DNA from 2 places in the Aromatoleum petrolei genome. Region 1 is predicted to be linked to the other one. Evidence: predicted binding sites of a transcription regulator. Region 1 holds the regulator's gene; the other holds the start of a gene.
The links. Region 1 encodes FliA, which starts transcription of late flagellar genes. Its sites were predicted from a motif close to CTAAAGTTNNNNNNNNNNNNGCCGNTA; they were not measured.

Region 1 (3,848 bases):
CAGCGTCGGCGCGTAGCCGCCGGCCGCCTCCCAGATGCGCGCCCCCTGGCGCATCTGCGCCGCCCACGCGTCGATCTCGACCTCCAGCACCTCGCGCAGCCGCTGCGGCTCGACGCCATCGACGAGGAGCTGCAGCCCCTTGCGGGTGAACGAATCGCTGATGCGCGGAATCTGCGCCTCCAGCGCCAGCAGCCCTTCCTTGCGCGCGATCTGGCTCCAGCTCGTCGCCTGGCGAATCAGCGCGGCATGGCTGGCCGGCGGCGGCATGAAGACCCACCGGGTCATGCGCATGCCCTCGCGGAAGACCTTCAGCGGGCTCTGCAGCATCACGGCACCCAGTGTGCCGCCGATCACGATGAGGAAAGCGGTGGGCTGCAGGAGGGATGCGATATGCCCCCCCTCGATCACCTGCCCCATGATCAGGGCGGCGATGCCCAGGGTGAGTCCTACGACGCTGATCTTGTCCATGTCCGCAGTCCCTCGGCCGGCCCGCTCAGCCGCCGGACGGAGGATTCTTGGGCGGCCGTCCGCGGCGCGCCCGGGTCGGGGTTCCCGCCGGCCCTGCGCTGCCCAGGATGCGCGCCCGCAGCCGCGCCACAGCCTGGCTGTGGAGCTGGCACACGCGCGACTCGGACACGCCCAGCACCTCGCCGATCTCGCGCAGGTTGAGCTCCTCGTCGTAGTACAGGGCCATCATCAGCTTCTCGCGCTCGGGCAGATCCTCGATCGCCCGCACGAGCGCGCTGCGCATGTCGGCCTCCTCGAGGATGTCGGCCGGATTCGATTCGTGCTCGCCGAGATGCCGCTCGAAGTAGTCCTCGCCCTCGCCGTCGGTGAAGTCCTCGAAATGCACCAGCTGGTAACCGCGCGCGTCCTGCAGCATGCGCTGGTACTCGGCGAGCGGCATGCCCAGCAGTTCAGCGAGCTCCGCCTCGGACGGCTGGCGTCCGTGGCGTTGTTCCAGTTCGTGCACCGCTGACTCGATGCGGCGCATGTCACGCCGCATGCTGCGCGGCAGCCAGTCGTTCTCGCGCAGTCCATCGAGCATCGCGCCGCGGATGCGCTGCACGGCATAGGTCTCGAACTGCGCGCCCAGTCCGTCCTCGTAGCGGCCGATCGCATCCAGCAGGCCCATCATGCCGTTCTGGATCAGGTCGTCCATCTGCACGCTGGCCGGCAGCTTCGCCATCAGGTGGTAGGCGATGCGCTTGACCAGCGGGGCATAGGCCTCCACCAGATGGTTCTTGTCGAGATTACCCGCTGCGTCGTACATCCACTTCGCCTGTATCTTCTTCCGTCCTGGACGGGGTTCCGGACATGGGGGCAAACCGGCGGACGTCCATTGTCCCGCAGCCGGCCCGCTTTTGCCAAACGGGTAGGCACTCAGTCCCATGTCGGAGCCCCCCTGCCAGCCGCCGCGCCGGCCTGTACATTGCCGAACGTCGCGAGGCGGCGCAGGAAGGCGGCCTCGGCATCGCGCGGAGAAGCCTCCGCTGCGCCCTGCCCCAAACCCGCCGCCAACTCATCGCGCTCGACCTCGCCTAGCCAGGCGAGCGGCACGCCGACGTGGCGGCGCACGAGCTCGCTCAGGCTGTGGAAGAAGGCCGTGGCGTCGGCTCGCCCGCGCGCTCCGCACACCGCCACATGCAGCGAACCCGCGCCAGCCGCGGCGAGGCGCTTGATCACCTGGTAGGCGTCGGTCGCGCCGCTGCGGCTCGCCTCGGCGACCACCAGACGGCGCGGCGCCGCCAGCGCGAAGGGTGACGGATCGGCGGCGCTCTCACACGCCGAGTGGATCAGGATGAAACTCGCAGGGCGTTGCAGCGTCCGCAGTGCGTCGAGCACGCAGTCGCGCCGCTCGCCGTCGAGAAGCGGCAGTGCGAGCGCGCAGGCCGCCACCGGCACGCGCCCGAGCAGGCCCGGCACCGGCTGGACGAGTTCCCGCGCCGAACTGCGACCGCCGAGCACGCCCAGCAGGTCGCCTCCCGTAGGCAGGCCGAGCACCCCGGCCAGCGAATCCTCGCCCTGCGCCTCGTCGAGCAACAGCACGCGCCGGCCGTGCCCCGCGATGCGGTGCGCCGCCTGCAGCGCCACATGCGCACGCCGGCGCCCGGTCGCGTACAGCGCGACGACCGTCGGAGGTGCGCGCCGGAACAGGCGCCGCAGCCCGGCTGCCTGGTCTTCACGCGGGTCGATCATGTCAGACTCCGCAGGCCGCCAGCATCAGGGCCGCCTCGTCGCCCTGCAGCTTCCACGGCGACTCGTCGGACTGCTCGCGCAGCGCGCGATGCAGCAGGTAGGCACGATTAGGCAGGTGCAGGTCCTCCGGCACTCGCTGGCCGTTGGCGACATAGAAGACGTTGAGCTCGTTGCGCACGGCCACATCGAGGGCGGGGGCGAGCGATGCAGCCTCGTCCACCTTGGTCAGCACGCAACCGGCCAGGTCCGGCCCGTTGTATGCGCGCACGACGTCCGCGAGCGTGTCGCCGCGACAGGTCGAATTGAGCAGCAGCAAGCGACGAACATCGCCGGCGCCCGTCAGCATCGCTGCCTGCTCGGCGACCATCTTGTCGCGCTGGCTCATGCCCATCGTGTCGATCAGCACCATGTGCTTGTTGCGCAGCTCGGCAAGGGTCTGGCGCAGGTCAGCGGCGTCGCGTACGGAAAACACCGGCACGCCGAGGATGCGCCCGTAGATGCGCAGCTGCTCCTGCGCCCCGATGCGGTAGCCGTCGGTCGTGATCAACGCCAGCCGGTCAGCACCGTGGCGCACGACGCAGCGTGCCGCGAGCTTCGCCGTCGTCGTCGTCTTGCCCACGCCCGTCGGCCCCACCAGCGCATACACGCCCCCACGGTCAATGATGTCCGCATCAGACGCAACCGCACGCAGATCGCGCGCGAGTGCGTTCTTCACCGCGGCACGGGCATCCTCCGGCGATGCCTCTTCATCCACGGATTCGGCCAGGCGACGCGCGAGCACGCCGGAGAAGCCTGCTTCGAGGAGCTCGCCGACGATGTCCGCGCGTGCGGGTGCCCGGCGCCGGGTCTCGCCCCACGCAAAGCCGGCGAGCTGGCGCTCGATCATGCTGCGGATGCCGGCCATTTCCTTCATCAGCTGGACGTTCGCCTCCTGCAGCGAACGTATGCGCTCATCTTCCATCGCGCGAGCGGGTTCGGCGGCGCGGACCTGCGGCGCGGCCGGGGCCGGCTTCCTCGGGGCAGGCGCCTTCTCCGCGGCAAGCGGACGGGCCGCGGCCTCGGGAGCCTCCCAGTCGTCGATCGAATACTGCTCGCTCAATGCCGCCGCCCGCGTGCGCATCACGTAGTCGGCCGTCTCCATGCGCGGCGGGTTGAACGGACGGATGATCTTCGCCGGCTTCGCCGCCACCGGGGTCGCGAGCGAGCGCCCGGACAGACTCACCTGAAAGTCGTCATCCTCGGCTGCCGGTGCGGGGGCTTGCGCAGCCGGCCGGGCGGCAGGCGCGGCCGCACGGGGCGTCCCCGGAAGCGCTCCCACGTCGTCCGCCGGCAGGGCCAGAATCTCGACGCCGCCTTCGACCGCGCGGTTCGACAGCACGATGGCATCGGCACCGAGTTCGGCCTTCAGGGCACGCAGGGCCTCACGGGCGGAGGGGGCAAAGTAGCGCTTGACGTTCATGCTGGTTCTCCCGACTACCGCGCTCTGTGCGCAGCATGGAACCGATTATGGCGGCGGGGAGGTGGATCGATAGCCCGGAATAGACCCGGTTTCCCCCCGCTAATCCCGCCCGCCAAAGACTCAGCGCGCGGCCCCGCCCACCATCGCCGTGACGCGGATCGTACGCGTCTCGGGCACTTCCGAATTCGCG
Region 2 (3,848 bases), 2.3 Mb from region 1:
AGCATCATCGTGATGAACAAGAAGACCGAGGAGGCCGTGCGCAACCAGGCCGGTGCGCTCGACATCGGTTCGGCCGCGCCGCTCGACGGCGCCGAGTTGCGCGAGAATATTGAGAGCAGGAGCCAGGCGCCCGCGACGCCGCCGAGGGGGCGCAGTGCGTTGCCGCTTCCCTTGCCGCCCGTCAAGTCGCCCTGATGCGATCGTTCATGCAATGCGCTGCCGCCCCGAAGCGGGCCTCGAGGTGATCTGAAGATGCCTGCTGGTGACTCTCCCTTCGGCCGCAAGCCGGCAACACCGGTCATTGCGGGTCGCCCGGCGGCGGCCGGTCCGATCCGCCCGAGTGTTGCGTCGACCTCCGCTTCGATGTCCGCGCCGGGGCTGGCCGCGCTGGCGGCCGCGGCCGCCGCGTCGGCGTTGTCGGTTGGCGGCGAGCGCGAGTTCGAGCTGACGCAGGCCGACTTCGAACGCATCCGCAAACTGATCTACGACCATGCGGGCATCGTCCTGTCCCCGGCGAAGCTGGACATGGTGTACAGCAGGCTCGCGCGCCGCTTGCGCGCGTGCGGCGATCGCAGCTTTGCGCAGTACATTGGCCGCCTCGAGCGCGATCGCACCGAATGGGAGACCTTCGTCAACTCGCTGACGACCAATCTCACCTCATTCTTCCGCGAGTCGCACCATTTCGACATCCTCGCCGAGCGCATGCGGCGCATTGCCGAGCGCAGAACGATTCGCATCTGGTGCAATGCGGCGTCCACCGGCGAGGAGCCGTACTCGCTCGCGATCACGGCATGCGAGGCCTTCAATTCGCTCAATCCTCCGGTGCACATTCTCGCCAGCGACATCGATACCAGCGTCCTCGCGCATGCCGAGCGCGGCGTGTATCGCGACGAACGCGTGGCGCGCATGGCGCCAGACATGCTGCGGCGCTATTTCGAGCAGGGCGCGGGGCTGGCGGCCGGCGAGCACCGCGTGCGCCCGGAGCTGAAGCGTCTGCTGAGTTTCAGGCGCATCAACCTCCTCGATCCGGTGTGGCCGGTGCAGGGGCCGCTGGATGCGATCTTCTGCCGCAACGTCATGATCTACTTCGACAAGACGACGCAGTACGGCATCCTCAAGCGTTTCGTGCCCTTGCTGCGCAAGGACGGCGCGCTGTTCGCCGGCCATTCCGAGAGCTTCATGCATGCGTCCGACCTGTTCCGTTCGACCGGGCGGACCGTCTATCAGCGCACCGATGCCGACGGCAACTAGGCCCCTGTCCGGGGGCCACGTGCCCTCCGGCCGTATCATTTTCATCGGGGCATCGACCGGCGGTACCGAGGCGATCAAGCAGGTCCTGCTCGGCTTACCGCAGAATTCGCCGCCGATCCTGATCGTGCAACACATGCCCGAAATGTTCACCGGCGCCTTCGCGCGACGCCTGGACGGGTTGTGCGCGGTGAGAGTCAAGGAGGCCGAGCATGGCGAGGCGGTGCTGCCGGGCACGGCCTACATCGCACCGGGACATTCGCACCTCCTTGTTCGGCGCGGACCGACGGGGGGACTGCAGTGCGAACTGTCGCGTGCCGATCCGGTGAATCGGCACCGACCTTCGGTCGATGCGCTGTTCGCCTCGGCGGCTGTGCAGGTGGGGGCGGCGGCTGTGGGGATCCTTCTCACGGGCATGGGCAAGGACGGTGCGCAGGGGCTGCTCGAGATGCGGCGCGCGGGGGCGTGGACCATCGCTCAGGATGCCGGCTCCTGCGTCGTATATGGGATGCCACGCGAGGCAGCGATGATCGGAGCTGCGAGCGAGGTCGTTTCGCTCGACGAAATCGCGCACCATGCATTGCGGCAGACGATGCTCGGCGGTGTGCGGGATGCTTAGGCGGGACTCTGCGTTGAGGCCGGGCCGACACGAGCCACCGGGACGGCGACCAGAGTGCGAGAATGGGCGGCTGGCGGGAAAGCAGCAGAAAATCTCTGTTGCCCCGCCTCAAGTATTTCAGGTCACTGACGTTATCTTGATTGTAATCACGGCGCAGGGATGCCGCTCCGATCATATTGCCGCGTAACGCGGAGAGTGAAATGTCCGAACTGTTCAAGAATATCGAGGCACGCACGCGCCTGGCCGGCACGAACAAGCTGGAGATACTGCTGTTTACGCTCGGCGTCGATCAGCGCACGGGACGTCGCGAAACCTTCGGCATCAACGTGTTCAAGGTGCGCGAAGTGATGCGTACGCCGACCATCACCGCTGCACCGGAGATGCCGTCCTCGGTCGAGGGCATGGTCAGCCTGCGCGGCGTGCTCGTGCCCGTCGTCGATCTCGGTCGCTACGTCGGCGTCGGCGCCGATGCCCGGCGCGACATCATGATCGTCACCGAATACAACGGCCATACGCAGGGTTTCCTGGTCGAGGCGGTCGACACCATCCTGCGCCTCGACTGGGCGCAGATGCGCGTGCCGCCGGACATGCTCACGGCCAACATGGGCGGGCTCGTCACGGCGGTCACCGAGCTCAAGGACAACAAGCTGGTAATGATGCTGGACGTCGAGAAAGTCCTGGCGGAAACGACCAATCAGGATGACCAGTACCTTTTCAAGGGCATCGAGCCGATTGAAGGAAGCACGCATACGGTGTACTTCGCCGACGACTCCTCGGTCGCGCGCCGTCAGATCGAACGCACGCTCGATGTCCTGGGTGTGCCCTATGTGGGGGCGATCAACGGCCGCATGGCGTGGGAAGAGCTGCAGAAGGCGGCACGCTTTGCCGAATCTACCGGGCGCAAGGTCAGCGACGTGGTGAGCCTGGTGCTTACCGACGTGGAGATGCCGGAGATGGACGGCTACATCCTGACCAAGTCGATCAAGTCCGACCCGCGTTTCGCGGGAATTCCGGTGATCATGCATTCTTCGCTGTCCGGCATGTCGAACCAGCAGCTCGGTAGGTCGGTCGGCGTCGATGAATACGTCCCGAAGTTCGAACCTCAGCGTCTTGCCGAGACGCTGCGCCGCCTGCTCAATTGTGCCGAGCAGCAAGGCCGCGCTTCCTGAGGAATCTTTCGCCATGTCCAGCTACCAGACCGAAGAAAACGGCGTACTGAACGTCGTCGATGGCCGTACGAGCCTTGCCGGCTCGAACCGCATGGAGATTCTGCTGTTCTCGCTCGGAACCACGGAAACCTTCGGAATCAACGTGTTCAAGGTGCGCGAGGTGTCGGCAACGCCCTTCATCACGCGCGCACCCAATATGCCGGCGGGTGTGGAGGGGCTGATTTCGCTGCGCGGCAACGTGATCCCCGTGTTGTCGCTGGCCAAGATCCTGGGCCTCGCGCGGCCGGGCGAGCCGCTCGGCGGTTCGATGATGGTCACCGAGTACAGTAAGCGCACCCTCGGATTCCTCGTCGCGGGTGTCGACCGCATCATCCGCGTCGACTGGGACAAGGTGCGCGCTCCGGACAATGTCTCGAGCAACGTGCACAACTACATTACCGCGATCACCGAATTGCCTGACGGCAAGCTGGTGTCCATCGTCGACGTCGAAACCGTTCTGGCGACGACCTTCGGCGATGCGGTGGTCGGCAACATCTCGCCGATCCCGGACGGTGAGGACTACGAGGTCTTCTACGTCGACGACTCGGGTGTCGCGCGCCGCAAGATCGCCGAAGTGCTCGACAAGCTGGGGGTCCGGCACAAACACGCGGTGAACGGACTCGAAGCGTGGACTCGCCTGCAGGGCATGGCCAGCCACGCGCAGCAGATCGGCCACCGGGTAAGCGACGAGCTCGATCTGATCCTCGTCGATGCCGAAATGCCTGAGATGGACGGGTACGTGTTGACGCGCAACATCAAGGCCGACAGCCGCT

Region 2: a site for FliA is predicted at 1,975-2,001, ahead of ToN1_RS17700 (chemotaxis protein). Genes of this name have one in related genera too.

The regions. Positions count from the first base shown of each region.
Region 1 is NZ_CP059560.1:1,560,078-1,563,925, forward strand. Features, by position in the region: gene ToN1_RS07180 (flagellar motor protein) at 1-468, opposite strand, end outside; gene ToN1_RS07185 (RNA polymerase sigma factor FliA) at 494-1,273, opposite strand; gene ToN1_RS07190 (MinD/ParA family ATP-binding protein) at 1,384-2,199, opposite strand; gene flhF (flagellar biosynthesis GTPase FlhF) at 2,201-3,658, opposite strand; gene flhA (flagellar biosynthesis protein FlhA) at 3,779-3,848, opposite strand, start outside.
Region 2 is NZ_CP059560.1:3,894,061-3,897,908, forward strand. Features, by position in the region: gene motB (flagellar motor protein MotB) at 1-195, shown strand, start outside; gene ToN1_RS17690 (CheR family methyltransferase) at 253-1,251, shown strand; gene ToN1_RS17695 (chemotaxis protein CheB) at 1,271-1,867, shown strand; gene ToN1_RS17700 (chemotaxis protein) at 2,068-3,036, shown strand; gene ToN1_RS17705 (chemotaxis protein) at 3,050-3,848, shown strand, end outside.